Regions from separate parts of the Cytobacillus sp. MT66 genome, predicted to be linked through region 3. Evidence: predicted binding sites of a transcription regulator. Region 3 holds the regulator's gene; each other region holds the start of a gene.
What was found. Region 3 encodes LexA, which represses DNA repair genes until DNA is damaged. Its sites were predicted from a motif close to CGAACATATGTTCG; they were not measured.
Positions count from the first base shown of each region.

Region 1: the regulator LexA is predicted to act here: its motif matches at 2,438-2,451, upstream of AC1Q59_RS03720 (YqzH family protein).
Region 2: the regulator LexA is predicted to act here: its motif matches at 7,431-7,444, upstream of AC1Q59_RS19120 (YhjD family protein).

Region 1 is NZ_JBXAFB010000002.1:109,844-120,389, forward strand. It holds gene AC1Q59_RS03705 (hypothetical protein) at 1-4, shown strand, start outside; gene AC1Q59_RS03710 (MBL fold metallo-hydrolase) at 253-1,215, shown strand; gene AC1Q59_RS03715 (SDR family NAD(P)-dependent oxidoreductase) at 1,237-2,031, shown strand; gene AC1Q59_RS03720 (YqzH family protein) at 2,142-2,342, opposite strand; gene AC1Q59_RS03725 (Y-family DNA polymerase) at 2,535-3,794, shown strand; gene AC1Q59_RS03730 (YolD-like family protein) at 3,824-4,156, shown strand; gene AC1Q59_RS03735 (hypothetical protein) at 4,243-4,407, shown strand; gene AC1Q59_RS03740 (CDGSH iron-sulfur domain-containing protein) at 4,440-4,652, opposite strand; gene AC1Q59_RS03745 (hypothetical protein) at 4,847-5,383, shown strand; gene AC1Q59_RS03750 (alpha/beta hydrolase) at 5,413-6,354, opposite strand; gene AC1Q59_RS03755 (hypothetical protein) at 6,483-6,614, opposite strand; gene AC1Q59_RS03760 (hydroxymethylglutaryl-CoA lyase) at 6,697-7,602, opposite strand; gene AC1Q59_RS03765 (acetyl-CoA C-acetyltransferase) at 7,811-8,998, shown strand; gene AC1Q59_RS03770 (CoA transferase subunit A) at 9,104-9,793, shown strand; gene AC1Q59_RS03775 (CoA transferase subunit B) at 9,824-10,492, shown strand.
Region 2 is NZ_JBXAFB010000012.1:75,642-86,187, reverse strand. It holds gene AC1Q59_RS19160 (fatty acid--CoA ligase family protein) at 1-1,129, shown strand, start outside; gene AC1Q59_RS19155 (ABC transporter permease) at 1,340-2,338, shown strand; gene AC1Q59_RS19150 (ABC transporter ATP-binding protein) at 2,313-3,107, shown strand; gene AC1Q59_RS19145 (AzlC family ABC transporter permease) at 3,446-4,177, shown strand; gene AC1Q59_RS19140 (AzlD domain-containing protein) at 4,167-4,472, shown strand; gene AC1Q59_RS19135 (M48 family metallopeptidase) at 4,623-5,891, shown strand; gene AC1Q59_RS19130 (IDEAL domain-containing protein) at 5,940-6,176, opposite strand; gene AC1Q59_RS19125 (competence protein ComK) at 6,373-6,957, shown strand; gene AC1Q59_RS19120 (YhjD family protein) at 6,979-7,371, opposite strand; gene AC1Q59_RS19115 (TVP38/TMEM64 family protein) at 7,665-8,276, shown strand; gene lepB (signal peptidase I) at 8,308-8,862, shown strand; gene addB (helicase-exonuclease AddAB subunit AddB) at 8,996-10,546, shown strand, end outside.
Region 3 is NZ_JBXAFB010000003.1:138,499-149,044, reverse strand. It holds gene AC1Q59_RS06700 (sulfurtransferase TusA family protein) at 1-173, shown strand, start outside; gene AC1Q59_RS06695 (peroxiredoxin family protein) at 374-964, opposite strand; gene AC1Q59_RS06690 (hypothetical protein) at 957-1,583, opposite strand; gene AC1Q59_RS06685 (OsmC family protein) at 1,580-1,981, opposite strand; gene AC1Q59_RS06680 (HAMP domain-containing sensor histidine kinase) at 2,064-3,131, opposite strand; gene AC1Q59_RS06675 (response regulator transcription factor) at 3,118-3,816, opposite strand; gene AC1Q59_RS06670 (cytochrome c biogenesis CcdA family protein) at 3,831-4,544, opposite strand; gene lexA (transcriptional repressor LexA) at 4,803-5,426, opposite strand; gene yneA (cell division suppressor protein YneA) at 5,581-5,898, shown strand; gene AC1Q59_RS06655 (YneB family resolvase-like protein) at 5,920-6,567, shown strand; gene AC1Q59_RS06650 (DUF896 domain-containing protein) at 6,694-6,924, shown strand; gene tkt (transketolase) at 7,099-9,105, shown strand; gene sirA (sporulation inhibitor of replication protein SirA) at 9,299-9,736, shown strand; gene AC1Q59_RS06635 (YneF family protein) at 9,827-10,039, shown strand; gene AC1Q59_RS06630 (hypothetical protein) at 10,542-10,546, shown strand, end outside.

The DNA.
Region 1 (10,546 bases), on a different contig from region 3:
TTAATCGCAGAAAAAGAGTCTTCGTGCAAGGCTCTTTTTTTATTTACTATAATCCCAGAGAATTTTCCACTCATTCCTATTCCTTTGTCCGCAATTACATGCTTTCCAAGCTGGATTTTCCTTTGAAAAATAAGTTATTCGAAAATAATGACAATTGCGTTAAAGAAGGTTAAACTGAAAGGTATATGCTGAAGTGTTTTAAAATATTGAATGGAAACTCTATGTAAGAATAGTAATTGAGGAGCTGATTATATGCCAGAATGGAATGATGGAATCGCAAAGATCGTTATTCCTACACCTTTTCCTGTAGGGGATGTGAATGTGTACGCGGTAAAAGGTGAACGGCTTACCCTTGTTGATGCCGGCCCCAGAACAGAAGCAGCTTGGGAAGCCCTTAAGTCGCAGCTGAAAGAACTGGGATTGTCCCCGAGTGATATTGAACAGGTGGTGCTTACACATCACCATCCTGACCATGCCGGTCTGCTGGACTTTTTTCCAGATTCATTAGAGGTATACGGGCATCATCTTAATCAAAGATGGCTGGTTCGTACCGATGAATTTTTGAAGGAACATGACGATTTTTATTATGATTTGTTTCCTAAGTGCGGAATTCCGGAAAAGTATTTTCCCTTTATCGAACTGCAAAAAAAGTCGTTAAAATTTTCCTGCAGCCGTCCGTTGACTGGTATTTTAGCAGAGGGGGACCATCCGCAAGGGCTTGAACAATGGACTGTGTTTGAAACACCAGGGCATGCCCAAAGCCACATCGGTTTGCTGCGGGAATCCGATGGCGTTTATATTGGCGGTGATCATCTGCTTGCCCATATTTCTCCTAATCCCTTAATTGAACCGCCTCTGCCTGGCACAACGAAGCGGCCAAAGCCGCAGGTCCAATACAATGAATCGTTAAGAAAGCTGAAAAAGCTTCCAATACGGCTGGTTTATTCCGGGCATGGCGAGGACATATTTGATGCAGGTAAACTTATTGATAAGAGGCTGTCGCGCCAGCATGACCGTGCTATGCAAGTGAAGAACATGCTAAAAACAGAAGGAGCGCTTTCTGTGTTTGAGATTTGCAAACGGCTTTTCCCTGCCGTTTATGAACGCGAGCTGTCATTGACCATCTCTGAAACGATTGCTCAGCTTGATTATTTGAATGCGTTAGGGGAAATTAGTATAAATAAAGATGGAAGTGCCTTTCTTTTTTCAGCGTAGTTTTTTCAAATGAGGTGAATTATGGCGGATCGTTTAAAAGATAAAAACATTATTATTACTGGGGCATCAGGCGGCATTGGTGCGCAGATGGCTTCGTTATGTGCACAAAGAGGGGCCAATCTTGTGCTGCTTGCGAGAAATCTCGACAAGCTTCAGGAGCTAAAAAGCGAATTAGAAGGCCGTTATCATGTGAATATCGATGTGTTCCAGCTTGATGTTTCCAATACCGATGAAATACAGACCGTTTTCTCCAAGGTATTGGCTAAGCTTGACACTGTCGATGTTCTTGTCAATAATGCTGGCTATGGGGTATTCCGCGAAGCACACGAGGCTAAGATTGAGGATATTAAAGGCATGTTTTCTGTCAATGTTGTTGGATTGATGGCGTGTACTAGCCTGATCTTACCGAAAATGATCAAGCAGGGGAGCGGCCACATTATTAATATAGCATCCCAGGCTGGAAAAATTGCTACCCCGAAATCGAGCGTATACTCAGCGACGAAGCACGCCGTCCTCGGATATACCAATAGCCTTCGGATGGAGCTTTCCAAGCATCACATCTATGTAACAGCCGTTAATCCTGGGCCAATAGAAACAAACTTTTTTAATATTGCTGATGAAAAGGGAACCTATGTAAAGAGTGTCAAGGGGTTTATGCTAAAGCCTGACTTTGTTGCAAAAAGAATTGTCGACTCCATGCTCACACCAATAAGAGAAATCAACCTGCCCCGCTGGATGAATGCAGGAAGCATCTTCTACGTCCTATTCCCGCGCATCTTCGAACGCATCGGCAGACGATTCTTTGATCGAAAATAACTGTACCGCTTTAAAGCGCCGGGGGTCAGGCCCCCGACGCTGTGCCGTATTAACGCGATGGGGGCCTGACCCCCATCGCGTTAATGTGTGAAAGCGGTTTTAGCCGCAATTTAAAAATAAGGCGAATTTGTAATGTAGCCATAAACGACGTCATTGACGATGTCGTGGAGTTCGCTTTCTTTTTCCTCGCCATTTTTTAGAATATGGATCTTCTCATACATTTCTTCAAACTCCGCACTGTTATATGTAATCGTTTCATTATATTGCCTAAGACAGTTTTCAATCATTTTAAAAATAAGCTTTCGATCCATTAGTTAACCACCCCTCGAGTTGATTATACGTATATTTATGCTAGTGCACCTGCTGGAAAATTTAAAGAAATATGTCGTTTAATTTCCATTGAAATCGAACGTATATTCGTTTAATATATGGGTATAAATAAGAACAAACGTTCTTTTTGAGAGTTTAACCTCAGGGCCTGAAGATTTCTAGGGGGAAGATCTATGATTGATTACAGCACGATGCCAAATAATCAGGTCATGTGCGTGGATATGAAAAGTTTCTATGCCAGCTGTTCGGCCGTTATGCTCGGGCATGATCCTCTTGAATGCTATCTCGTCGTAGCTGGCAACCAGGAAAGGAAGGGGAGTGTAGTTCTTGCGGCATCACCGAAAATGAAGAAGGAATTTGGCATTAAGACAGGAAGCCGGCTTTATGAGGTACCGAATGATCCGCGAATTATCATTGCCGAGCCAAAAATGGCTACCTATCTAAGAATTTCAACCGAGCTTACCCGTGTCTTCAATCGCTATGTCCCGAAGGAAGCCATTCATATGTACAGTGTCGATGAAAGTTTTATTAAGGTGGACGGAACCATGCAGCTTTGGGGGGATGTCTTTACCATTGCCAAGAAAATTAAGGACGATATCGAGCGGGAATTTCAGCTCCCCAGTGCGATCGGCATTGGGCCCAATATGCTGCTGGCAAAGCTTTGTCTTGATTTGGAAGCAAAAAAGCACGGAATTGCTGTATGGACCTATGAAGATGTGCCAGCGAAATTGTGGCCGGTTTCCCCTTTGCGGGAAATGTGGGGGATTGGGCGCCGCGTGGAAAAAACACTGAACGGAATGGGGATCTTTTCCGTTGGCCAGCTTGCCCACTATGACTTGGAGAAGCTGGAAAAGAAATTTGGCATTATGGGAAATCAGCTTTATTACCATGCATGGGGAGTTGATCTTTCCGAGATTGGCGCACCGATTATGGAAGGCCAGGTTAGTTTCGGAAAAAGTCAAATACTGCTCCGGGACTATAAGGAGGAGCATGAAATTAAGTATGTCATCCTTGAAATGTGTGAGGAGGTGGCAAGAAGGGCAAGGAGCCACCGGAAGTCCGGAAGAACTATTAGCTTCGGGCTTGGCTATAGCCAGGATGAGTTTGGCGGCGGTTTTTACCGCTCGAAGACCATTGATGAGCCGACGAACGTGACCATGGATATTTATCGTGTCTGCATACAGCTGTTTCATAAATTTTATGAAGGAAAAACGGTTCGGCAAATTTCTATTTCACTTGGCAATCTTGCTGATGACAACGAAATGCAGTTGAGCCTCTTTGAACCGAATGTCTGGAAGAAGCGTGAGCTCGGCTACACGGTTGATCATATCAGATCGAAATTCGGGGCGGGTGCCCTTTTGCGAGCCGTCTCCTATACAAATGCAGGAACAGCAAGGCTCAGGTCCAAGCTTGTTGGAGGACATAAAAGGTAGACTGTATTTTAGGAAAAGAGGGTTGGGTCATGATTCGAGATCGAGGCAGAATAAAATGGACATCCATGATGCTCCCGGAACACGTGAAATTATTAAGAGATTGGGCGAAGGAAGATACATTTGACCAAAAGCGCGAAATTGATGAACAAACACTTGAAAACATGAATGAAGTCATTTCCGAGGCAATCGAGTACGGTAGGCCAGTTGCGATCACTCACTATAGTTATAAAAATTATGAGCTTCTCGTGGGAAACATTCATTCTTGGGATGAAATCAATCATCAGCTTCATATTGCCGACTATTTTAAAGAAATCCATCGTATCAGCATTTCGGACATAGCTGATGTCCGTATAGCAGAATAAAACAGGAAAATGAAAATAATGGCAGCCTCCAAAATGGCTAGCCTTTTCTTGGCGGAAGCACCCTAGTAAAAGGGAGGTGTTATTTCATGCCAAGAGGAAAGGAACTAGAACAGCTTCCGATGTCACATATTGCCCCTGGAAGCCCAGGTGAAGATCCAAGCAAAATGAATCGGGAGAGCTTGCAGGGGATTACGGAAGAAGAACCTGCAGCACCTGCAAAAGCTGGATTAGAAAGGAAAAAACGGGGATGATTTTTCCCCGTTCAACTGTTAAAAACCTAACCTTACTCTTCCTCAGACTTTGGCGCACGCGGAGCAGATTCGAAATGTCCTTTATGGCTGCCATCACAAAACGGAGAATTAGACGTTCTGCCGCAGCGGCAAAGAGAGAATGTTGGTTTGACAGGAAACTTATTCCCCTCGGCGTCAACAAGCTCGACATCCCCAGTAATGCGGTAAGAACCATTATCATTGACTTTAATTGTTACCTTTGACATACATAACCACCTCTTCATAAGATTTCCATACTTAAAATGATGGTAATAACAATAAAGGAAAAAAGCAAGCGATCACTCTGCAATAAAATTGATAAAACAAAAAGCCAATAAAAAATATCCCCAAAATAGGCATGTTTCCATTGACTTTTACATGTAATGGTAAAGTACCTAAAAAAGCAATGGAGGGGAAAAAGGTGAAGGTAAAAGGGGTCATTTTCTTTATTGCAGTGATCCTTCTATTGCCGGCATGCTCGGTTAAAACAATGGATGAGGCGATAGAGGGGGAGATCCCGTTTAATGTAAAGGAGGTTATCCATCAGGAGAAAGTAAAAGGCGGTATGGTTTTATTATATTTAACTCATCAAAAAAATCAGCGTGAAGCATTTGACGCCGTAACTGTTGCCTTTTTAAAAGGAAGTGATGGGGAAGGCTGGGAAAATGCGGGCCATAACCATTGGGATTATAAAAAAGGAGAGAGGCTGACCACCTATACGGATGCCTTTTATATTTATGACCATAAGGGGAAACTCGAGTACTATATCCCCGTTATCTTCGGAGAAATCAAGGATAAGGACATACAGACGGTCGAAGTGCTTGGGAAAAATAATCAGCTTGTCAGTGCACAAATTATTGAAAAAGATAGCGGGCGCTATTTCTATAAGACGGGCGAATATAAAGCAGCGAGAGGGATTTCAAGGATTGACAAAGGAGCAGGACCAAGGCTGAACTAGAAAAGAAAAGGCCCAGAAGCTCTGAGCCTTTAGTGAGAAATATACTCCATTCGATTAGGAAATACATATTCGTTCAAAAACTCATCAATCACATTCTCGTAATCTTCCCGATTTTCATTAAACGATTGTGCATGAACACCGTTGGATGCTATATAAAGCTTTTTTGGCCCTTTTTTACGTTCAAACAGCTCCTGTGACATGCTTGGTAAAATAAAGTCATCTTTTTGGCTGTGAATAAATAAAATGGGCTTTTTAATATTATCAATCACAGAAATCGGAGAAACATTTTTGATCGAATATTTCTGGCGCAAACGCAAAAATAAATCGCCCAAAGGGAGAATCAGGCTTGCGGGCAGTTTCATACCGGATTTGATTTGGTAGGCAAGCAGTTCCTTGAAATCCGAAAATGGACAATCTGCGATATAAAAATCTGCCCCATCCTCAAGCATGCCAGCATACAAAAGCAAAGTTGCAGCTCCCATAGATTCGCCGTGAATGCCAATCTGAATGTCGGGGCCTTTTGTCTTCTTAAGCCAATCAACGACTGCTTTTAAATCGAATTTTTCGTAATGACCGAAGCTAGTGGTTTTTCCGCCTGACTCTCCGTGGCGGCGATGGTCGTAAATTACTGCATTAAACCCCCGCTCCAGAAAAAGATTCATATATTTGACGGAATTTACCTTATTTTCGGTAACCCCATGTGCAATGATCATGTACCGGTTTGATGGATAAGGCTCGACAATCACCGTTTTAAGGTCATAGCCAAATGGAGAAGGGATCAAAACCTCCTTTTTTGGAAGGTTTTCAAATTTCTCCGGATGAAACCGTCCAGCTTTTGTTTCGCGTTCAACAATAAAATTGTCCTTTTTTTTCCTCATGTACATAAGCCGATTGGAAAAATAAATCCCGATAGTAGACAGAAAAACGATGAAGGAAAGGAGATAGCGAGTAAAGCGAAGAAGTCTTTTCATATTCATCCCTCCGGCAGCTGTTTATTCTATTTTACCATTTTTATGGAATTTAAAACATGAATTACCTCTGGGTTAACTTTCCATATGAAAATAAAAACCGCTCAAAAGGAGCGGCTTTGGTCGTAGTCTTATTGCTCAGAATTCTGACGCTTTGTCGGGTGAATGGCTTTTTCTAATTCTTCAGCTGCAATCGTTTGGCTGACAGTATCACTATTCGGCTTTCCTTTTTGACTGTAGCCTTTTTCCTGCTTTTTAGACATATTTGCATATCCCCCTTCTTGGTTTATCACTTAATAACATGGATAAAGAAGGGGGTGCTTATTCATGAAAACTTTCTGTTAATTAGACAGATTGTGTCTGCAAGCGGTAATAGGTGCTTTCGATTGGGCGGGTTATATGCGGTACAACAATTTTAACTGCTTCAACTAATTGATCAAGATTGACATTTGTTTCGATGCCCATTCGCTCAAGCATATAGACAACATCTTCAGTTGCCGCATTGCCGGCTGCACCCGGAGCAAAAGGACAGCCGCCTAGACCGCCAGCCGATGTATCAAACCGGTCAACACCAGCCTGCAGGGCAGCGTAAATGTTTGTCAGAGCCATTTTTCTCGTATCATGGAAATGGGCTGTCATCAGGATATTTGGAAATTCCTTTTTTAGACGGCTGAATAAAGCATAGGATTCATGAGGAGCTGCCATTCCAATTGTATCAGCAACACTCAGCTCGTCAGCACCCGCTTCGACAAATTGGCGGCATAGATTGACTGTGTCTTCAATTTCTACTTTACCTTCATAGGGGCAGTAGAAGGCAGTGGAGATACATGCTCTGACGAAATAGCCCTTTTCTTTTAGCTCTCCAATAATCGGTATTAATTCGTTCATGCTTTCCTGTGTGGTTTTATTAATGTTTTTCTTGTTGAACGTATTGCTGACACCGACAAATAATGCAACCGCTTTGCACTCTGTCATATAAACGCGGTCGACTCCTTTTCGGTTAGGCGCTAAAACAATATCACGTGCTTGATCATCGAGGCAGTCTGCGACGATTTCAGCTGCATCTCCCATTTGCGGCACCCATTTTGGTGAAACAAAGGAGGTCAGCTCCATTTCAGTTAACCCCGCTTTTTTCAGACTTTTAATAAATTCCTTTTTTACATCAGTCGGGACAAAGGATTTTTCATTTTGCAGCCCATCACGGGGACCGACTTCAATCATTGTCACTTTTGATGGCATTTCAAGCGTCATGTTTCCCACTCCAATCTCATAGTTTAATAGTGTATAGATTTAAAGGTTTTCTATTTTCTTTATTTTAGTTGGTTCCATTTTGAAAAAGCAAGAATAATAGAAAATTTGACAAAATAAAAGGAATTCTGCAATTCATTCTAGAAATTACTTAAAGACAGGAAAACTTTTCAGCAAAGTTTTTGAATTGGACGAGAAGGGAAGGAATCATATGGGACAAACAGAGGTTGTAATCGTCAGCGCAGTCCGTACCGCAATCGGCAGTTTTAATGGAAGCCTGAAGGATGTGTCAGCTACGGATTTAGGAGCAGCGGCCGTTAAGGCAGCAATTGAAAAAGCGGGTGTATCTCCTGAACAAGTCGACGAGGTTATTCTTGGTAATGTATTGCAGGCAGGTCTTGGACAAAACCCGGCAAGACAAGCGGCACTAAAAGCCGGGCTCCCTGAAAGCGTTTCCGCTATGACTATTAATAAGGTCTGCGGTTCTGGATTAAAGGCAGTCCACCTGGCAGCACAGGCTATTATCGCTGGGGATGCAGACATTATTGTTGCCGGCGGAACAGAAAATATGTCACAGGCACCTTACATATTACAAAATGCACGCAATGGATTTAAAATGGGAGATCAGAAACTCATTGATACGATGATTTCTGACGGTTTAATGTGCGCATTCAATGATTATCATATGGGAATTACAGCAGAAAACTTATGCGATAAATATGGATTAACAAGGGAAGCACAGGATGCATTTGCTGCACAAAGCCAGGAAAAGGCTATAAATGCTATTGAAAGCGGCAGATTTAAGGACGAGATCATTCCTATAGAAATTCCGCAAAGAAAGGGAGATCCGATCATTTTCGATACGGATGAATACCCAAAAAAGGGAACGACTGCCGAAAAATTAGCATCTTTAAGACCAGCCTTTAAAAAAGACGGAAGTGTCACAGCAGGCAATGCCTCCGGAATTAACGACGGAGCGGCTGCGCTTGTTGTCATGAGCAGAAAAAAAGCTGATGAGCTGGGGATTGCGCCGCTTGTGACTATTAAGGCAAATGCAAGTGCTGGGGTTGATCCGAGTATAATGGGAATCGGTCCAGTTAACGCAGTGAAAAAGGCATTGGAAAAAGCGTCTGTATCGATGGAAGAGCTGGATCTGATTGAGGCTAATGAAGCATTTGCTGCCCAATCTCTTGCAGTAGATCGGGAGCTTCATTTTAATAAGGAAATTTTGAATGTGAATGGAGGGGCCATCGCACTAGGTCATCCAATCGGAGCGAGCGGTGCAAGAATTCTCGTCACGTTAATTCACGAAATGAAAAAACGAAAGGCGCAGAAAGGTTTGGCAACTCTATGCATCGGAGGCGGCCTTGGAGTAGCAACAGTCGTAGAATTAGCGTAAAAAAATCTTTCATGAGCGAATGTTTTTGATTCCAAGCGGCAAATGCTTACATGCCTTTTGTTAAAAAAGGTTAAAACGTTCTCAGGATGAGAGGGGAGAATGAACATGAAAAACATATGTACATCATTTGAGGAAGCGGTTAAGGATATTCATGATGGCGCAGTACTGATGGTCGGAGGCTTTGGCCTTTGCGGAATACCGGAGAATCTAATCTTGGCTCTTGCAGAAAAAGGGGTAAAGGACTTAACAGTCATCTCCAATAACTGCGGTGTGGATGACTGGGGTCTCGGATTGCTATTAAAGAATAAGCAAATTAAGAAAATGATAGGCTCATATGTTGGGGAAAATAAAGAGTTTGAAAGACAGGTGTTATCAGGAGAAATTGAGGTTGAGCTGCTTCCGCAGGGAACGCTCGCTGAAAAAATTCGGGCAGGCGGTGCAGGTATCCCTGCATTCTATACGCCGGCTGGGGTAGGAACTCCCATTGCTGAAGGAAAAGAAACGAAGGTATTTAATGGAAAAGAATATTTGCTTGAAGAATCATTAATCGCTGACTTCAGCTTAGTAAGAGCGTGGAAAGCCGATAAAATGGGAAATCTTATCTATCATAAAACTGCAAGAAACTTTAACCCAATGATTGCCGCTGCCGGGAAGGTAACAATTGCCGAAGTAGAAAATCTATACGAAATTGGCGAGCTTGATCCGAATTCTATTCACACACCAAGCATCTATGTCCAAACATTAATCGAAGGAAATCAAGAGAAGCGGATTGAAAGATTGACTTTAGCAAGATAAATTATTCCATTTAGAAAGGAGACGCTGCCATTGAGTAACGATAAAGCAGCAGTTCGTGAGAAAATAGCAAGACGGGCTGAAAGGGAAATTCAAAATGGCTTCTATGTCAATCTTGGGATTGGCATGCCAACGCTTGTAGCAAATTATATTTCAGAAGATAAGCAAGTGGTGCTCCAGTCAGAAAACGGGTTACTTGGCATTGGGCCATATCCATCTAAAGAGGAAGTGGATCCAGACTTAATTAATGCAGGTAAAGAAACAGTTACTGCCATTCCTGGGGCAGCTTATTTTGACAGCGCTGAATCGTTTGCTATGATCCGCGGCGGTCATGTGAATGTCGCCATTCTTGGCGGAATGGAGGTCTCCGAAAAGGGGGATCTTGCAAACTGGATGATCCCCGGAAAAATGATTAAGGGGATGGGCGGCGCTATGGACCTAGTCCACGGTGCAAAGAAAATCATTGTTATCATGGATCATACGAACAAAAGCGGAGAATCAAAAATTCTCAAAGAATGTACACTTCCGCTGACAGGGAAAGGCGTTGTAAACCGAATTATAACGGACCGGGCGGTAATTGATGTAACAGACTCAGGACTTAAGCTGGTTGAAGTGGCAAAAGGCTTTACAGTTGAAGAAATTATTCAATGCACCGAAGCAGAGCTGCAGATAGATGAGAATGTTATTACAGATGCATTCTAAATTGAATCATAAAAGGTACAGTTACTAATGCTGTGCCTTTTACTATTTATGTGG
Region 2 (10,546 bases), on a different contig from region 3:
AACTATTTACCCAAAAATGAAATCGTTTTCAGAAATAATTGCTTTGGGGAGTTTAGACTTTGAGGCTCCTGAATTAGATGATGAAGATGTTGCCGTCATTCTTTATACCTCCGGGACAACTGGCAGGCCAAAAGGCGCTATGCTGACGCATAAAAACCTCTATTCGAATGCAAAAGATGTTGGAGAATACTTGCAGATGAATGGAAATGACCGCGTCATCACTACACTTCCAATGTTTCATGTATTCTGTTTAACAGTTGCATTAAATGCACCGCTCCTCAGCGGCGCAACCATTATTATTGATCCCAAATTCAGCCCGAAGGAAGTCTTCAGAATCGTTGATAAATATGAGGCTACCGTATTTGCCGGAGTCCCTACCATGTATAATTTTCTGCTCCAATATGCACAAGCACATGGAGGAAATTTAGATTCCCTTCGTTTATGCATATCTGGTGGAGCTTCAATGCCTGTTGCTTTATTAAATGGCTTTGAAAAGAAATTTAATGTAATGATTTCTGAAGGCTATGGGTTATCTGAAGCATCGCCTGTTACCTGTTTTAATCCGCTTGACCGCCCTAGAAAACCTGGATCCATTGGCACTAATATTGTCAATGTGGAGAATAAGGTTGTTGATGAGCTCGGCGAGGAAGTACCTGTTGGACAGGTTGGGGAATTAATTATCAGAGGCCCAAATGTGATGAAGGGATACTATAAAATGCCGGAAGAAACAGCTGCGAGCATAAGAGACGGCTGGCTATACACCGGTGACATGGCCCGCATGGATGAAGATGGCTATTTTTATATCGTCGACCGCAAAAAGGAATTAATTATTGTCGGCGGATTTAATGTCTATCCAAGGGAAGTTGAAGAAGTGCTTTATAATCATCCCGATGTGGTGGAAGCAGCCGTTATTGGTGTTCCTGACCCTAACCAGGGTGAGTCAGTAAAAGGATATGTTGTAAAGAAAAATCCTTCTTTAACAGAAGAGGAGCTTCTTGCTTATTGCAAGGATTGCTTAGCAAAGTATAAAGTTCCAACATCCATTGAATTTATTGATGAACTTCCCAAAAATACGACAGGAAAAATCCTGCGGAGGGCCTTGAAAACTGAAATGGTGCAAAATAGCTAAAAAGGCGGACAGATTGTCCGCTTTTTTTTAGTATTTTAATATAAGTATTTTTTTGAAAATGACAGAAAATACTTGAAATTAAGCGTGTTCGGCTTTATAATTTAATGAATAAAAGCATTGAAGCGCAAAAGCGGACTTGGTATAAAATAGGAAAAAAGGCGTGCAACATGGTACGGCTTTAATGATTAATGAGAAGAAAGGGAGATTCATATGCCTACAGCCTTATTTGGTTCTATTGAGGCAGGTTTTATCTATGCTTTAATGGCCTTGGGAGTTTACTTGTCATTTAGAATACTTGATTTTCCAGACCTGACAGTTGACGGAAGCTTCGTAACCGGCGGTGCAGTTGCAGCAGTTCTGATCGTTGGCGGAACAGATCCATTCCTCGCTACAATTGCAGCCCTATTCAGCGGGTTTGCCGCAGGCTGTGTAACTGGTCTTCTTCATACAAAAGGAAAAATTAATCCTCTTTTATCAGGGATATTAATGATGATTGCCTTATATTCTATAAATCTAAGAATAATGGGCAAGGCTAATGTTCCGCTGTTAGCTGAGGAGACAATTATTACAAAGCTTACAGCTTTCTGGAAGAGCTTGGGATTAGATGAGATGCTGTCATTTCTTGGTTTTGTTCCAAAGACATGGGGAATTCTTATATTTATGCTAATTCTCTCCTTTGCTGTAAAGCTGATTATTGACAGATTCTTAAAAACAGAAATTGGCTTGGCCATAAGAGCCACTGGGAACAATGAAACAATGATTCGCAGCTTTTCGGCTGATACAGATATTTTAAAGATCATCGGATTAGGGATCTCAAATGGGCTTGTGGCTTTATCAGGGGCCCTTGTCGCTCAATACAACGGATTTAGCGATGTTGGAATGGGAATTGGCATGATTGTCATCGGGCTTGCATCTGTTATTATCGGGGAGGCTATCTTCGGTGCCAAAACAATTGTCCGTGCAACCTTCGCTGTAATTGGCGGGGCCGTTCTCTACAGGATTATTGTCACACTCGCTCTTCGTGTAGAATTTCTTGAAACAGGTGACATGAAGCTTATTACAGCATTTATTGTTGTCTGTGCGCTTATAGTGCCAAAGATCATTGAAAAACAGAGGGAAAAACAGCGTAAGAAACGACGATTGGCCAATTTTTCTCAAAAAGCTTACGAGAGTGGTGAACAACTTGCTGCAGTTAAAACAGATTCATAAAGTATTTAATGAAGGTACACCAGATGAAAAGATTGCACTTAAGGAAATGACTCTCCATCTAAAGCCAGGCGATTTTATGACTGTTATAGGCAGTAATGGAGCAGGAAAGTCTACACTGATGAACTTAATTTCAGGGAAGATGACTCCAGATCTCGGTCATGTGATTATTGACGGGAATGATGTAACTGCTGTTAAAGAACATAAGAGATCTAAACTGATCGGCCGCGTTTTCCAGGATCCCATGGCAGGTACTGCACCTGCGATGACGATTGAAGAGAACCTTGCTATTGCCTACGCAAGACCAGCTTCCCGCGGACTAAAAAAAGGTGTGACGAAATCACGCAGGGATTTCTTTAAAGAAAAATTAGAAACCCTTCACCTTGGCTTAGAGAACCGTCTGCAGGCAAAGGTTGGTTTACTGTCAGGAGGAGAAAGGCAGGCGTTGTCGCTGCTAATGGCTACATTTACGGAGCCAAAGATTTTACTTCTTGATGAACATACAGCTGCACTTGATCCATCTCGTGCAGAGCTGATTACAAAGCTGACAAAAGAAATTGTTGAATCCTATAAGCTTACTACTCTAATGGTCACGCATAATATGCAGCAGGCCTTAGATCTTGGAAATCGACTGATTATGATGGATAAGGGACAATTAATTTTTGAAGCGAATGAGGAACAGAAACAGCACTTAACGGTTGAAAAACTGTTAGCCGAATTCCAGCGCATCCGCGGTGAAAAAATGATCAGCGACAAAGCTGTTCTAATATAATCATAATGCCAAAGGCATATCACTTTTGTGGTATGCCTTTGATTGTGGAAATGCTGTTATCAAACTATTACTTATTTTTGGTATAATAACTCCATATACAATAGGCAGTTCTAATACTTAGCTATGTTAAAGGTTAATGTTGATTTTAACCACTTAGTTGATTGGAATGGAAGGCGCGTTGACTCCTGCGGGAGAAGCGTGTTCAGGGGAGACCCCGCAGGAGCGAAGCGACGAGGAGGCTCCCGAACCGCCCTAAGGTGCGCGAAGCGCCTGGAATGGAAATCAACGGCTAAGTTTAACATAGCTATATTTAAATAATATTAAAGGCGGTGATTTCATTGGCTGAACTTGCAATGAACAAAACGCACCCAGAGTTTAAGAGAGGGTTCCAGTCTGGAGTCAGCATTGCCATTGGATACGCACCGATTGCCATTACATTTGGACTTCTCGCAAAAACTACTGGATTGACATTTGGAGAAACCATATTAATGAGCCTCATTGTTTTTGCCGGTGCATCCCAATATATTTCTTTAAGTTTAATCTCGTTAGGGACAGGTGTATTTGAAATTATTTTGACTACGTTTATCGTGAACATTCGGCATTTTTTAATGTCTGCAGCTCTAAATGAGAAAAGCGAAAAAGGTCAAACGATCAATAAAGCGGTTTATTCCTTTGGCATCACTGATGAAACATTTTCAGTTGCAGCCATGCGGGACGATACGGTCACCTCTGGCTATATGTTTGGCCTTAATTTGATTTCCTATTGCAGCTGGGTGTTGTGCTCCGGGGTTGGGTTTTATCTTGGAGCAAACCTTCCGCAAACCTTGCAGGAGAGCATGTCTATTGCCCTTTATGCGATGTTTATCGGGCTTTTAACCCCTTCCATGAAAAAGAGCATGAAAGTGGTGTTTTTGGCAGCTTTAGCAGCCTGTTTAAATACAGTTTTTACGATGACTACTGAACTTTCAACTGGGTGGGCAATTGTAATTTCTACTCTAATATCTGCCGTTCTTGTTGAACTGATTGAAGGCATGAAGGCTAAGACAGGGGAGGAAGAGGATGAGAAGTGAAATTGTCTGGATGATTGTCGGAATGGGGCTTGTCACTTACATACCAAGAATGCTTCCCTTTGTCTTATTTAAAGGAAAGGAGTTGCCTCCGTTTTTGCAGGGGGTTTTAAAAAACGTCCCTTCTGCCACTTTAGGAGCGCTTATCTTTCCAGGGGTGTTTTTTATAAATGAAGATATTTGGTTTGGGATTTTCGGAGCAGCAGTTGCTTTTATTGCCGCTTATTTAGGGGCGAATGTTATTGTCGTTGTTCTGGGCTCGATTGCTGCACTATCATTGTACTCATTTATTATTTGAAACAAATACCGGTTCCGGCTAAGGACCGGTTTTTAATCTGGGAAAAATGTACAACCTAATGAAGTAAGCAGTCTTTTCGTCTGAAAAAGTTCTAAATAATAAATCTTTATACTAAATATTATTAGGGGTTGTACAAAAGGGGGGAGTGAATTGGCGAGAAAGATAGGATTATACGGTGTCATCGCCTATTGTCTGTACGGACTGTTTTTTTACTGGTACTTATTTTATTTTGCTGATACTAGGCTGCCTTTTGAATATGAGGGAACAAGGGCCGATCCCGCCATGTTCTTAGATGCACGGGAACTAATGCTTAGTGAGGACTATTCAAAGATAAGAAATTTATTATTTTTCTTATCAACCCCGTTTGAATGGCTTTTTTATCTTTTTATTTTGCTGCTTGGTTTATCGGGCGCTTTTAAAAGATGGGCTGACCAATCGTCAAAAATTAAATATGCTCGTGTGGCTATTTACTTGATTTGGCTTCATGTTTTTGCCTTTGCTGTCACATGGCCGCTAAACTATATTAGCTACTCCCTGTCAAAAAGCTATCATATTTCGACGCAGAGCTTTACGGGGTGGATGAAGGATGAGCTTATTGACTTTTGGGTGAATTATGGAACGATGCTGATCCTTGTCTCGGTTCTGTACTGGCTAATGAACAAAAGCAGCAAAAGATGGTGGCTTTATGCCTGGATGCTCTCGGTTCCGTTTACGCTGTTTATGATGTTTATCCAGCCGGTGGTTATTGATCCGCTGTATAACGACTTTTACCCATTGAAAAATAAGGTACTGGAAGCTCAAATTTTGGAAATGGCTGATAAAGCAAATATCCCTGCAGAGCATGTTTTTGAAGTGAATATGTCTGAAAAAACGAATGCACTGAATGCGTACGTGAACGGGATCGGTTCTAATTCAAGAATTGTTCTGTGGGACACAACGCTGAATCGGCTGACAGACAAGCAAATTTTATTTATCATGGCCCATGAGATGGGGCATTACGTTGAAAAGCATATTTATTTCGGGATAGCCGGATATCTATTGCTATCCTTAATTGGTCTTTATTTAACGGCAAAGATCATGGAGTATGCGGTTTTACGCTGGGGCGCAGCATTAAAAATTCCTCATGTTGCCGATATACGTTCACTTCCGCTTTTTCTAATGATTATTTCTATGCTGTTATTTATCTCAAGTCCTTTATCCAATTTTGTTTCCCGTTATCAAGAGGCAAGAGCGGACACATATGCCATTGAGATGACAAAGGATGCTGATTCTGGGGTTGAAACCTTTCAGGAGCTGACAAGAGCTGGCTTGAGTCAAGTTAATCCGCCGCTGCTCGTCAAAATTTTTCGCTATGGCCATCCGACTATGCTTGAACGTATTACCAGAATCGAGGAATTTGAAATGGAACATCGCAAATAATTAGAAAATCCCCTGTCTATTACGAAGTGACGGGGGATTTCTATATATCTAATTCCCAAACTTTTTGACAAGTTCTATATACTTTTGAGATAAACGTTTAAATGATGATTGATCACCTTTGTCAATAGCAGCATCGATTTGATTCATGAGCCTTTCTTTTTCTCTGTTCAGAAGCACTTCCGTAAGCAGGGAGTCAATATAAAGATCCAGGACAAATGATTCTCTTAATCTCTTTTTCTTCATTGCTTCTTTTTTCATCAGCTCGGTGTATGATTTTTCATTCAAGAAAATCACCTCAATGCTTTTTATTATTATATGGAGTTTTTGGTATTTATTCAACCAAATTTTTATAATTTTTAGAAAATAGCCCATCCAGAGTGAATTAGTGTGATAAATGTCACCTTTTAGAAAAGTTTGACAATTTTTGTCGAAATGGTATAATTGTACCAGTTGCTCTTAACAATTTAGAGGAGATGAAAGAATGAAGCATTCAGAAAAAATACAATTAGTAGAGGAGTACATAATTAATCCAAACACCATGGCTGTTTTACCTATACAATATGGAAATAAATTGTACTCACAAATTGTTGAGCTTGAAGATAAATTTGTGTCCCCATTCAAACCTCTTTACATCGTGCGAAAGAGCTGCAGATTCTTCGGAGTTAATTTCGAGGCGAGAAAAGATGGTACCCGCCAATTGACTGGAGTGAACCGAAAAGCGCCTATCACGATTGACCCCTCAAACCTTATTTACCTTTTCCCAACTACCTCGCCCCATAGGCCGGAATGCATATGGATTTCTGAAGAGCATATCATTGACAGCCATGCAGGAGATGCCGGCGATACAATTGTCGTATTCGCTAATAAACAAAGTCTTAGAATTCCTATCTCTTATCATTCATTCAATAATCAAATGCTGAAAACAGCTTTGCTGAAATCTAAATTGTCGAGCAGGATTAAAGAATCTGGGAGGAAAGCAATTTATTACATCGATGGAAGAAAATTTATGAAGGCTTCTGAAAGGACAGATACTTATTTTATTAAGGGAAAAGAATTATATGATTAAGCTGCCAGAAGCATGAAGATTTCATGCTTCATTTTTTTTTTGTATGTTTTGGCTGACATAATGGCGCTTAAATAAATAGAATTCCAAAAGCTCCTGTACCTTGTTGCGGATGCGGGGATTAAAGTAGTTGTGATGTTCTTCATACCCTTTATAAAGAAACATAAACATAGTAAAAGCTTCATCGCTTTGCAGCTGCTGAACCTTTAGTTTATTTTTTTGCATGTATTTTTTTACTTCAGCAAGCTCTTTTTGAATTACCTTCATTGTTTCTTCCACTAAATTTAAATAAGGCTGTTTGAGCTTGAAAGGGCTCTTGCCAATAACACTCAAATCGCGATTTAAAACGGTTAGAACCATAGGCAAATAAATGGCCTGCTCAAGGATGTCGCGATCCTTTTCAGGAATTCTCGTCATAAGTCATCATCCTTTTTTATTAAAAATTTCATTATTTCATCTCTATATATTATAGTAAGGGAACGTTTGTTCTATTCATCTATTTTATATGGAAACAGCTTTCTTGGCAAGTGGGGAATAAAAGGTTAGTTTAACAGAGATTTTTTTAAAAGAGATGATGGTAAATAGTATCTCTTTTTGCCAAATTGGGTGTACAATTTAAGAAATGAAGGCAACAATATAGGAACAGACAGGTTTTTTGATAGGTACAAGCCGTTTGTAATTTTCTTAAGTATCAGAAATAGGGAGATAGTATGGATCTTGAGTCACTGAAGGCTTTTTTTACACTGGAAAATATTATGGAATTAATAGACAAATACCGGTCATTTGGCCCGCTGCCAGGGCTTTTTCTACCGATGCTTGAGGCTTTTTTGCCCTTTCTGCCGCTCTTTGTTTTTGTTATGGCCAACGCCAATGCCTTTGGATTATGGTTTGGATTTTTAATCTCTTGGGCAGGTGCAACAGCGGGGGCGTTAATAGTCTTTTCCATTGTCAGGAAATATGGGCAAAAGAAAATTTTAAGATTTCTTAAAAAAAATTCACAGGTTAAAAGGCTCATGGCTTGGGTGGAAAGGCATGGTTTTGGACCTCTGTTCATTCTTTTATGCTTTCCGTTTACTCCGTCAGCCGTTGTCAATATTGTTGCCGGCTTATCAAAAATAAGTGTAGCGCAATATATGCTTGCTGTAATGGCAGGAAAAATGGTGATGATTTTTACAATCAGCTTTGTCGGCTATGATTTGAAATCAATTATTACGCAGCCTGTCCGAACCGCCATTGTCGGAATTATTATTTTTATCCTTTGGTATGTCGGGAAAAGAATTGAAATAAAGATAAATAAGAGAATGGAAAAGGAGAGAGAATGAAACCTTAGGGAGCACGAAAGGGGAGGGACATGTGAAGGAGGCAATAAAAAAAGAAGGAATGGAATGGCTAAAAGCTTTCGCCATTGGTATTATTATCTTTATTTTTATTCGTGCTTTTTTCTTTTCAAACTATGTCGTTGAAGGCGAATCGATGATGCCGACGCTTGAAGATGGAAACAAGCTGATCGTTAATAAAATTGGATACCAGGTGGGAGACTTAAACCGCTTTGATGTCATCGTTTTTCATCACAACGAAGAAGAAGATTTTGTAAAAAGAATTATCGGATTGCCTGGGGATAAGATTGAATATCGCGATGATTACTTATATATTAATGGCGAAAAAGTGGCCGAACCATATTTGGATAAATATCGCAAACAAATTGCAGCAGGCAAGCTGACTGGTGATTTTACCTTAAAGGAAATAACCGGTGAAGAAATAGTGCCTGAAGGAAAACTATTTGTCCTCGGCGATAACCGCAAAAAGAGCTGGGACGGCCGACAATTTGGATTTATCAATGCTGAGCAGGTAGTCGGAAAAGTAAACCTCAGATATTGGCCATTAGAGGAAATGGATATTTCATTTTAAAAGATCTCTACGCAGGGGTCTCTTTTTTTGCCCTAAATTTTTACAGATTAGAGAAACAAAAACTCTTCTGCTTCTATGATAAAATACTTACATAGGATTGAACTGTATTTATTAGGAAAGGGGAGGGTTATCCGTGTCTGTACGATTATTAATAGGCCGGTCCGGAAGCGGAAAAACAGAGCTCTGTTTAAATGAAATTCGTAATGAGCTAAGGTCTAATCCCTATGATGGCCCGCCGATTATTTATTTAGTGCCGGAACAAATGACATTCCTATCAGAATATAAATTAATTACTACACCAGGTCTAGGCGGAATGATCCGGACCCAGGTTTTTTCATTTACTCGTCTTGCCTGGCGTATTCTTCAGGAAACAGGCGGCTTAAGCAGAAAGCATTTGAACAGCGTGGGAATCAGCATGCTGATTCGAAAAATTATCGATGAGAAAAAAGATGATCTAAAGCTTTTCCAGCGGGCTGCTAACAAAACTGGCTTTATCCAGCAAGTTGAAAAAATGATGACAGAGTTCAAAAGATATTGTGTTAAGCCGGAGGAATTGTCCTACAAGCAAAACCAATTCGAAAAAGGACAAGGAAATAAGGCGCTTCAGGATAAGCTTCACGATCTTGAATTAATCTACCAAAGTTTTGAAGAATCTCTGCACGAGAAATATATCGATTCGGAGGATTATTTTACCCTGCTTGCCAATCAGGCTGCCAAATCCGAATACTTGAAGTCTGCCCATATCTATATTGATGGATTCTATAGCTTTACACCTCATGAATATTTGGTCGTCGAGCAATTGATGAAGCATTGCCAAAAAGTAACGATTGCCTTAACGCTTGATAAGCCGTTTGATCAGGTGCCGCCAGATGAGCTGCATTTATTCAGAATGTCTGGAGAAAGCTGCCAGACATTAGTTGAAATAGCGAAGACCAATAATGTGCCAATTGAAGAGCTGCTTCTGACAGAGCAAAAAAGATGGAAGCACCCATCCTTAAAGCATCTCGAGAAAAACTTTGACTTCAGGCCTGCTGTAAGCTTTCTGGAGGAAACAAGCGTCCATATTGCACATGCGGTCAATCGCAGAGCGGAAATCGAAGGCATAGCCAGGAAGATTATTCAACTAGTCCAGAAGGAAGGCTACCGGTATCGGGATATCGCCATTCTTACAAGAAATGGCGCGGACTATTTCGGGATTATTGAAACGGTGTTCCAAGATTATCATATTCCTCATTTTATTGACCAGAAACGGACAATGCTTAATCATCCATTAGTGGAATGCATACGTTCTGTCCTGGAGGTCATAATCGGGAAGTGGCGCTATGAACCAATTTTCAGGGCTGTAAAGACAGAGCTGTTATTGCCAGTAAAACTCGATGCCGATGTCCTGCGCGAACAAATGGACAGGCTGGAAAATTATGTCCTTGCCAATGGGATACAAGGTGAAAAATGGACAAATAAAAAACGTTGGGTGTACAGGAGAATCCGTGGGCTTGAATTTGGGTCATTTGCCCAAACAGATGCAGAAAAAGAAACAGAAGAAGAATTAAATAGGCTTAGAACTATGATTGCTGAACCGATTGCAAGATTGTCAAGACGCTTGGATAATGCGAGCATCGGGCGGCAATATTGTGAGGCAGTTTATTTATTCCTGGAGGAATTGGATGTCCCTGCTAAACTGGAA
Region 3 (10,546 bases):
TGAGAACAAAAAAGGCAATAAATGAATTAGCTTCAGGTGATGTTCTAGAAATTTATGCGACAGATAAAGGGGCAAAAAATGACCTGGCTGCATGGGCAAAATCTGGCGGCCATGAACTTATCAAACATGAAGAAGAAAATGGAGTTTTAAAATTTTGGATTAAAAAGGGCTAATGGAAGTTCTATTAGTTTAAATTATAGGATCTGGTATTACTGAATCCTGATTTACACTGTGTTCGGAAAAATAAACGGTAAAATTCCGTTTTAATTGAAATCTCATACCTTCACGAAAATCAACAATGTATAACAACATAGCAAAGGTAGAAAAAAGAAGAAGACTGGAATACGTCTTCTTCTTTTTATATTTTTCTTTTTTATTCAATATCCTTCGTTAAATTGATCATCGTGTCTTCATTCATTGGGCCAACTACTTTCTTTGTAATGATTCCATTAGAGTCGATGATATAGCTGGTAGGAATCGTGAACGCTTGGTATTGTGGGCCAATCATACCTTCCTTGTCAAGAAGAATAGGGAAGGTAAGCCCGTAATCGGCGACAAAGGACTCAATGGCCTCCTGACCATTATCAATATTAGTAAGGTTTACAGCAACAATCTCAATACCTTCATTTGCATTTTTTTCATAGAAGTTTTGCATATGCGGCATCTCGGCTTTACACGGCGGACACCATGTAGCCCAAAAATTTAAAATTACTTTTTTTCCTCTATAATCAGAAAGGCTTACTGTCTCACCATTTAAAGATCCTAATTTAAAGTCTGGAGCAGCTTTTCCTTCCTGTACCTCAGAAAGATCAGCCCCTGGAATGTTTTCATTGGCAGAAATGTCTTCTGCAGGATTAACAGGATCATTATTATTTGTTTCTTCTTGAAACGGATTCCATATGTTCAGGATGAAAATCGCTGCTGCTAGGATAATAATAACGATGGATAATAGATTTTTAATCAAGTTTAGTGTCCTCCTCATTACTTTTTATAAATGCAATTAGAATGGTGCAGCCGATCCATGAAAAGGTTAATACCACCTTTGAGGAAAAAGAACTGAATATGCTCATAATCATTAGTTCTGATAAGAAAACGACTATAAAGAGCTGAGCTGATAGACGCAGCTTGTTCTTTTTTAAATAATAGAGTAAGAGCAAATACCCTATTAATAGAATGGAGTGGCATAACCCTTCAATGGCTTTTTGTTCTAGTAAAGAAACAACAGCTTCATAGATGATATAGTAAAGGAGGAATATTTGAGCCGAGTGTTCATAAAATGAACGGTATTTTTTTGCTGCAATAAAAAACAGATAAAATGAAAGAACGGCCAAGCCAAGAATATTGCCTTTTGTCCCTCCATTAAAATAGATAATGGACAGGGGCATGTCTAAAAACATTTTTAGATTAAACACGATATAGCTTAATTTCCAAACAAGAATATAAAAGAAAAACCCATTCCAATACCAATCTTCAACCTTTTTTTTATATAAAATTCTATAAATGAGTGGAGTAATAAAAAGTGTAATAAATATGGCTATCCAAACGGCAGGAATGGTAATGCTGCCAACATTCAGATAGGTCATTGATCGTCATTCGGTGTTGAATGTTTAATCGTAAAAGTGATATCAATGGATTCAATGACTGACTGAATCATTCCGCAATTTCGAACTACCAGCGCAGCTAATTGTTCGCCTTGCTGAGGAGAAATGATCTTTTCTGATTGAACATAAGCAATAATAGTTATTTGTTCGATTCGATTGGTCTGATCAGGGTTTCTGACAGCGGAAACTTCCATCTCTATATTCATGTAAGCATGCCTTTTTTTTACGAGAATCTTTTCTAGCAACATCCCGCTGCATCCAATTAAAGAGGAGACAAAAAGCTCAAATGGACGAAACCCCACTTTTTCATTAGTAGAAATTTGCAGCTGGTCAAAGTCTAAATGGCCAATGACACCATCTTTATCAATTGTGAACCTCATATAAACACTCCCTTTCAATTGGATTATGAATCCAGTATGTTAAGGAATGATTAAGAATTAATTTAGAAAAGTAACTTGCGAGTTATTTTTTTATTAAGGGAAGCTTGATCCAAAAAGTATGGGAGGTTCCATCTGTGTCCAGTCCTAAATGTCCTCTGTGAGCACTTATTATGCTTTTGGCAATGGCAAGTCCAAGGCCAGCGCCACTTGACCTTGTACTTCTGGATTCGTCGAGGCGGTAAAAACGTTCAAAGATTAGATCCTTTTTCTCAGGATCTATGGATTGACCGATATGAGAAAAGGTAATTAAATATTGATCATTATTAATTTGACCGGTAACTTCAAGTTTATCTCCAGCGTTATAATCAAGGATATTTTGAAAAATATTTGTAAAAACTTGCATCAGGCCGTTTTTATTACCCTCAATAATTCCAGATTCTATCTGAAAGCTTGTTTCTGAAAACTTATCTTCCATTCTCAAATGAAAAACTTTTATTGATTCTGATAGTGTTTTATCGATTTCGACATGTTCAAAGGGTTTTTCTAAAAAATAGACGCCATTATTCCAAGAATTGAGTTCAGTAATTAGTTCAACAATTCCTGTAATTCGCCGAGATTCCTCTAAAAGTGAGCCAAATAATTCTGAGTTTCCTTCAATCACCTTATTTTGGAGAGCTTCGAGATAGCCATTTATATTTGTTAATGGTGTGCGAAGCTCATGGGCAATATCTCGAAGCATTTCTTCTCGCTGTTCTTGTACCTTATGGAGTGTATCGGCCATGGAATTAAAGTTCTCAATAAGGTCCTTCATTTCACCTGAGGCAGCTATATGGACTTTTGTGGGGTGATTTCTTTCTTTAATTTCTTTGGCTGCTGAGGACAATTGCTTAATCGGCTTGATGATTTTTTTTACGGTAATATAGTGAAATAAACCCGCGATAAAAAATGCAAGGACACTAACTTTAAATAAATAGCCATCTAAGGTATGAACAAGGACCTGTCCAGTCATATCTTCTGAATTAACCAAAAAACAGGCATAATTTTTAACTGATAAGCCGGCAAAAAGGATCACGAGAAGGATTACAATACTATTTAAAAACACTAACTTTAATAGAAGGTTTGACTTGGAAACTTTTTTAATGGCCCACAAATTTATACCCCATTCCTCTTACAGTTTGAATATAATCTTTAGGTGTCTTTTCCTTAATTTTTTCACGTAGATGCTTAATATGAACATCAATGGTGCGGTCAGATACGGCTTTTTCATTATTTTCGTAAATATACTGCAAAATTTGTTCCCTTGATAAGATCTGATTTGCATGCTGCATGAAGGTGTGAAGAAGTTTAAACTCAAACTGAGTTAAGTTTATTTGTTCACCATTAATCAAAGCTTCTCCTTTTGCAGGCTTAATAGTGAAACCTGTAAAAGTAAGCTTTCCGCATCGGCTGGCAGTTCTTCTCAATACTGCTTCAATGCGTACCATCAATTCAGCAGGACTAAATGGTTTGACTACGTAATCATCTGCGCCTAATTTAAACCCTTTTATACGGTCTTTTTCCGTTACTTTAGCAGTGAGCATAATGATTGGCATTAGACTTTTTAAATCTTCACGCACCCAAGTGCAAATTTCTTCACCGCTAATACCAGGTAACATAAGATCTAATATTAAAATACAGGGATCAAGTATTTCAATTTTTTCTTTTGCCTCATACCCATCTTTAGCTTCAATGACTTCGTATCCTTCCTTTTCTAGGTAGATTCTAACGAGATTACGGATTTTTGCATCGTCTTCAACTACTAATACTGATTTGCCGATAAGGTTAGTGTTAATCAAGTAATCACCCTTTTCTAAAGCTGAAATAAACTATAAGCTGATAACCAAGCACTTATTTTTTGCATTTGCCCGCTTAACACTAGGAAACCAAGCATAATCATGACCATCCCATTAATAAAAGCTAATTTTGATAGTAATTTATTAATTTTTCTCATTGTCTTTAAAGAATAGGATATAACAACTGATATGATAAGAAATGGAATAGCCATTCCAATTGAATAGGCAGCTAAAAGAAAGATCCCTTGAGTAAGAGTATCCGATGAACTTGCTAATAATAGTATGGATGATAAAGCAAGTCCCACACAAGGAGACCACCCGCTGGCAAAAGCCATCCCAAGTAATATTGAACTAAATATGCTTTTGGATTTTTGTTTAGGCTGAAATCTTTTTTCTTTCATGAGAAACTTAAATTTCAGCAATCCAGCCATCTGCAGACCAAATACGATAATTAGTAAACCCGCAATCTGCATAATTATTAACCGATACTCCATTAATAACTTTCCAATAAAACTGGCAGAAGCTCCAAGTGCAATAAAAATAATACTAAAACCAATGATAAAGCCCATAGATCGAAAATAAAGTTTTGAACGGTTGATTTCAAGCTTTGAGTCCTCAATTTTTCCGCCTGTTAAATGGGTGATATAGGCAGGCAAGAGGGGAAACACACAGGGAGAGAAAAAAGACAGCACTCCGCCAGCTAATGCAAAATATATTCCAATATCATTCATAGTCCTCACTCCTTCTATAGTTATTTTAAAAATGGTTTGTTAAAGTTTGATTAAGATAATCAAGTTCATCCATGTCATTTACATATAAAAGGGATCTGAATAGAATAGGACTATTTTGCTTTTGCTTTAATAGAGGGGCATATAATTCATTAAACGGCAGTAATAATACCTATACTCCAGGTGGAAGGATTAGCATGATAAGCAAGCCTTTTGTAAAATTGGATATAAAAAAAGGGATGCTAGATGCATCCCTTTTTTCTAGTGAATATGACGATATACCCCGATAACCTTCCCTAAAATGGAGACATTCCGAAGAATAATAGGTTCCATTGTGGAGTTTTCAGGCTGAAGTCTGATCCACTCCTTTTCTTTGAAAAAACGCTTGACCGTAGCTTCATCGTCCTCGGTCATTGCAACGATGATTTCTCCGTTATTGGCCGTGCTTTGCTGCTTGACTATAACATAATCTCCATCTAGTATTCCTGCTTCAATCATACTTTCACCCATGACTTCAAGCATGAAAATTTGTTCGTCCGATGGAGCGAATCTTTCCGGAAGCGGGAAGTACTCCTCGACATTTTCAATTGCTGTAATAGGCTGTCCAGCTGTTACTTTTCCTACGATCGGGACATTAATTACACGATAATCTGGTATTTGCTGAGGATCTTCTAAATCTAGTATTTCAATTGCCCGCGGCTTCGTGGGGTCCCTGCGGATTAATCCTTTGCTTTCAAGTCTTGAAAGATGACCGTGAACCGTGGAGCTAGAGGCAAGTCCGACAGCTTCCCCAATTTCTCTGACAGAAGGCGGATAGCCCTTTAGCTTAACCTCTTCTTTAATAAAATCTAATATATCCTGCTGCCTTTTAGATAACTTAACCATCGCATTACACCTCGGCTGTTTTTCTTACCATAAGTATAGCATCTTTTACCAAACAGTACAAACATAAGTTCGAATTTTTCTTGACACAAAACAAATGTTCTGGTTAAAATAAAAATATAAAAAGCGAACGTATATTCCGTATGAGGTGAAGATAATGAAATATTTATGGAACAAATACTCTTATACTATTGTTTTATTTGCCATCAGTCTATTAGCTGCATTTATGCTTTCCCTTCAAATAGATAGCCCGGAGAGTGAAAATTATATTAAAATTACTGTTAACGAAGGCGATTCTCTTTGGAAAATTGCTGAAGAATATTCAAATGAACATACATTAGCCATTAATGACTTTATTCACTGGGTTCAAAACAATAATGGTATTGCAGATGGAAGAATTTATCCAGGCGAAGAGATCATTATACCGGTAATTCAAGTAAATGAGACCCGGACAGAACTGGCAAGCTTAAAATAATAATTTATAGAAGGGGACTACATGAAAGCAATTATTTACTGCCGTGTCAGCACAACAAAAGAATCACAAGAAACATCATTAGCTAGGCAGGAAGAAGAGTTAAACAAATTGGCCAGCCAAATGGACTTTCAAATCATTAAAATTATCCGCGAACAGGCAAGCGGCTATGATTTAGAACGGGAAGGAATACTTGAGCTTCTCTCGATAATAAAGGAACAGAAAATTAATGCAGTACTAATACAAGATGAAACGAGACTTGGCAGGGGAAATGCAAAAATCGCCATTCTCCACTGTATTTTAAAAGAAGGTGTACAGCTATATACCATTTCTCATCATGGCGAGCTGCTGCTTTCCGATTCTGATTCCATGGTATTAAATATAGTTAGTATGGTAGAGGAGTATCAAAGAAAGCTGCATAATATAAAAATTAAACGAGGGATGAAAAGAGCTGTCAGAAATGGCTATAAACCTGAAAGAAACCTTTCCAATTTAGGTATTCACTCTGGACGTGAAAGGATTGAAGCACCTATCGAAGAAATCATCAGGCTCCGGCAGAATGGTCTGACATTCGCTGAAATAGCCGCTACACTAAGAGGTTTTGGATATGTGATATCCAAAGCAACTGTACATAGAAGATATCAGGAATATACAGCTTCATCTATAGAATAAAAGCAGATCATTCTCTTCAAATCAGGTTAAGTTTCTTGTAAATATCACTCTTTTCTAGTAACATGACCTTGAGTAAATCTGCGAGAACGATTTGCTCTAAGTAATTCTAGAATAAGGAGCTTGAAAATGCTGCCAAAAACCAAACTTGATCGTATTAATTTTCTGGCAAAGAAGGCTAAGGAATCAGGGCTAACAAAAGAAGAAGCGAAAGAGCAATCTGCCCTGCGCAGAGAATATTTAGAAACATTTCGTTCCTCCATGCTAACCACCTTAAAAGGGGTAACCATAATTGATCCAAATGGACAAGATGTTACACCTCAAAAGTTAAAAAATATCCAAAAGAAAAATTTACATTAATTAATAGAAGGGATACATGCATTTGTATGCCCTTTTTACATATTTAGATACCTTTTAGATAATATTACTAGACAAACCGACTTTTTTTGCAAAATTTGATACAATTTGTTGTATTAGGCAAAGGCTGCCTATAATATTAAAGAGTAATTATTACTCGCGGAGGGATTGGACAAAATGTTTGATCAAAATGATGCTTTATCGATAAGTTCTATTAGGACATTATCTATTGATGCAATTGAAAAGGCAAATTCCGGTCATCCTGGAATGCCTATGGGTGCAGCGCCGATGGCATATGCACTTTGGACAAGGTTTATGAACCATAATCCGAAAAATCCTAAGTGGTTTAACCGTGATCGTTTTGTACTTTCAGCTGGTCATGGTTCCATGCTATTATACAGCCTTCTTCATCTTTCTGGTTATGATGTTTCAATGGAAGATATTAAGGAATTCAGACAGTGGGGAAGCAAAACACCGGGACACCCAGAGTACGGCCATACACCAGGCGTTGATGCTACAACAGGTCCCCTTGGACAAGGCATTGCCATGTCAGTGGGAATGGCGATGGCTGAACGTCATTTAGCAGCCGTTTATAATAAAGAAGGCTTTCCGCTAGTTGACCACTATACATACAGCATTTGCGGAGATGGAGATTTGATGGAAGGGGTATCTGCAGAAGCTGCATCACTTGCAGGGCATTTAAAGCTTGGCAGATTAATCGTTCTATATGATTCAAATGATATCTCACTTGATGGCGATTTAAATAAATCCTTCTCTGAAAGTGTTGAACAGCGTTTTAAGTCTTACGGATGGCAATACTTGCGTGTTGAGGATGGAAATGATCTATCCGAAATCTCAAAAGCCATTGAAGAGGCCAAAGCAGATGAAAATCGTCCTGCGATGATTGAAGTAAGAACGATTATTGGCTATGGCTCACCGAATAAATCTGGTAAATCTGATGTACACGGTGCTCCGCTTGGTGCAGACGAATTAAAGTTAACCAAGGAATCTTATAATTGGACCTTCGATCAAGACTTCCATGTGCCTGAAGAAGTATACGAGCAATTTAGGAAACATGTGGCAGAAAAAGGTGCTAAGACGGAACAAGAGTGGAACGACTTATTCTCGCAATATAAGGATAAGCACCCGGAACTTGCTTCCCAGCTAGAACTTGCAATCAATGGCAGCCTTCCAGAAGGCTGGGATAAGGACATTCCAGTATATGAAGAAGGAAAAAGCCTTGCTTCCCGTGCATCTTCCGGTGAAGCACTAAATGCAATCGCCAAGAATCTTCCTTTCTTCATTGGGGGATCTGCAGATCTTGCTGGCTCCAACAAAACAACCATTAAAGGCGGGGGAGATTATTCACCTGAAGCCTTTGATGGCAAAAATATTTGGTTTGGTGTGCGTGAATTTGCCATGGGAGCAGCCCTTAATGGAATGGCGCTGCATGGCGGGTTAAAAGTATTTGGCGGAACATTCTTTGTCTTCTCTGATTATTTGCGTCCAGCTGTAAGACTTGCTGCGTTAATGGGACTTCCAGTTACTTATGTATTTACACATGATAGTATCGCTGTTGGTGAAGACGGACCGACACATGAACCAATTGAGCAGATTGCCTCTCTTCGTGCAATGCCGAATCTTTCCGTCATTCGTCCGGCTGACGGAAATGAAACAGCAGCAGCTTGGAAATTAGCAGTTGAATCAACAGACAAACCAACTGCTTTAGTATTAACACGTCAGAACTTGCCAACACTTAGCGGTACTGATGCAAGAGCCTATGAAGGTGTTTCAAAAGGTGCATATGTGGTTTCACCGGCAAGCAGCGGAGAAGCTGATGCTTTATTAATTGCTTCCGGCTCTGAGGTTAATTTAGCTGTTGCTGCACAGAAGGCTTTAGAAGCAGAAGGTATTCAAGCATCGGTTGTTAGCATGCCGTCATGGGATCGTTTTGAGGCACAATCGAAAGAATATAAAGAAAGTGTTCTTCCGAAAACTGTGAAAAAACGCTTGGCTATTGAAATGGGTTCTTCCCTTGGCTGGCATCGGTATGCCGGAGATGAGGGAGATGTGTTAGCGATCGATCAATTCGGTGCATCTGCTCCAGGCGAAAAAATCATCGAAGAATACGGCTTTACCGTTGCTAATGTAGTGAACCGTGTAAAACAATTGTTGAATAACTAAGATACTTTTCAGGGGAGAGTCTAAAAAGGGACTCTCCCTTTTGTTAGGCTAACATAAAACTGAATCCTCCTATTGGTCATACTTCTATTTTTCGACAAAATTAGCGAAAGTTTTTGACACCTTCAGACACAATCTTTAAATCCGCTTCTTTATAATGGGAAGAAAGGGGTTTGTCCAAAGAGGAGAGGTTTGAATGAGGGCCTATCAGTTATACTTAATTGAAGAAGAATTCGCTACCCATTACTTTGGCAGGGAAAGAATGTTTTTTCAGTTATTCGATGAATTTGAAAAATCAAATGGCTATTTGAAAAACATTCTATTAAAACAAATTCAATTTATTACTAAACCGATACCAGCATTGAGACTTCATCAATATATAAATCAGCAGCTATATCATCAAAAAGGTTTTTTGTACGAAAATGGGACATACTATATAGAAATGGGAAAAAGAAGCAGAGCTAGGCTTGAAATAAAAGATAAATGTCTCATCTTAGAGGCCTCGGGCAGTTATGAAGCAGAAACGATCTTTTTTGAGGTCTTAAGAAAAGCAGAATCTTCCTTTCTGGCCATTGATTTAAAGCATCATCGCTACGGGTGGCTAAAACCAATCAAAGAAAGGAAATTCGTATAAAAATGAGAGATTTTTTTCAAAGCAAATATTGTATAATATCCTTTGGTCTAGTACACTGAATGATAGACAACACGAAGGAGGAAAAATTGAATGTGGACTTATATTCTAGTTGGTATTCTGGCTTTGCTTGCCGGTGTAGCACTAGGATTTTTCATTGCTCGTAAATACATGATGAGCTACCTAAAGAAAAATCCGCCAATTAATGAACAAATGTTAAAAATGATGATGATGCAAATGGGCATGAAGCCATCGCAAAAGAAAATCAATCAAATGATGCAGGCTATGAATAAGCAGATGAAATAATGAAACGTTGATTTATCAATGTTTTTAGATTGATTTTCTTTGATGAAAACTAATAAGACCTATTTATAGAAAAGTGAATCTTTTTCTCGGAAAATTTATCAAATCTGGTCTACTTTCATCATTTCAAATCAAGGCTACTTTTACAATGGGAACTATCTTGTAAAGGTGGTCCTTTTTTAATGTTTTAAGAAGTAATAAGTTAAATCCCAAAGGTAATATAACATTAGAGTTAAAATTAGTTAAACAAAGAGACAAAACTTACAAATCATACAGTTAGTTGAGAAAAAACATGGCATCCATTAAGTTGGGTGCTTTTTTATGTTGCAGAACTGGAAGGTAATAACAAATAGTTATTTGTATTCGAACTAGACTTTTTAAATATACCTTTTAGTTCATTATACTTAGGGATAAGGTTTAATAAATATAGAAATTCTTAACAAAATTTTATAAAATATAGTATATTAGTATTATTATCCATTTATTACATATAAGAGGTGAACACATGTC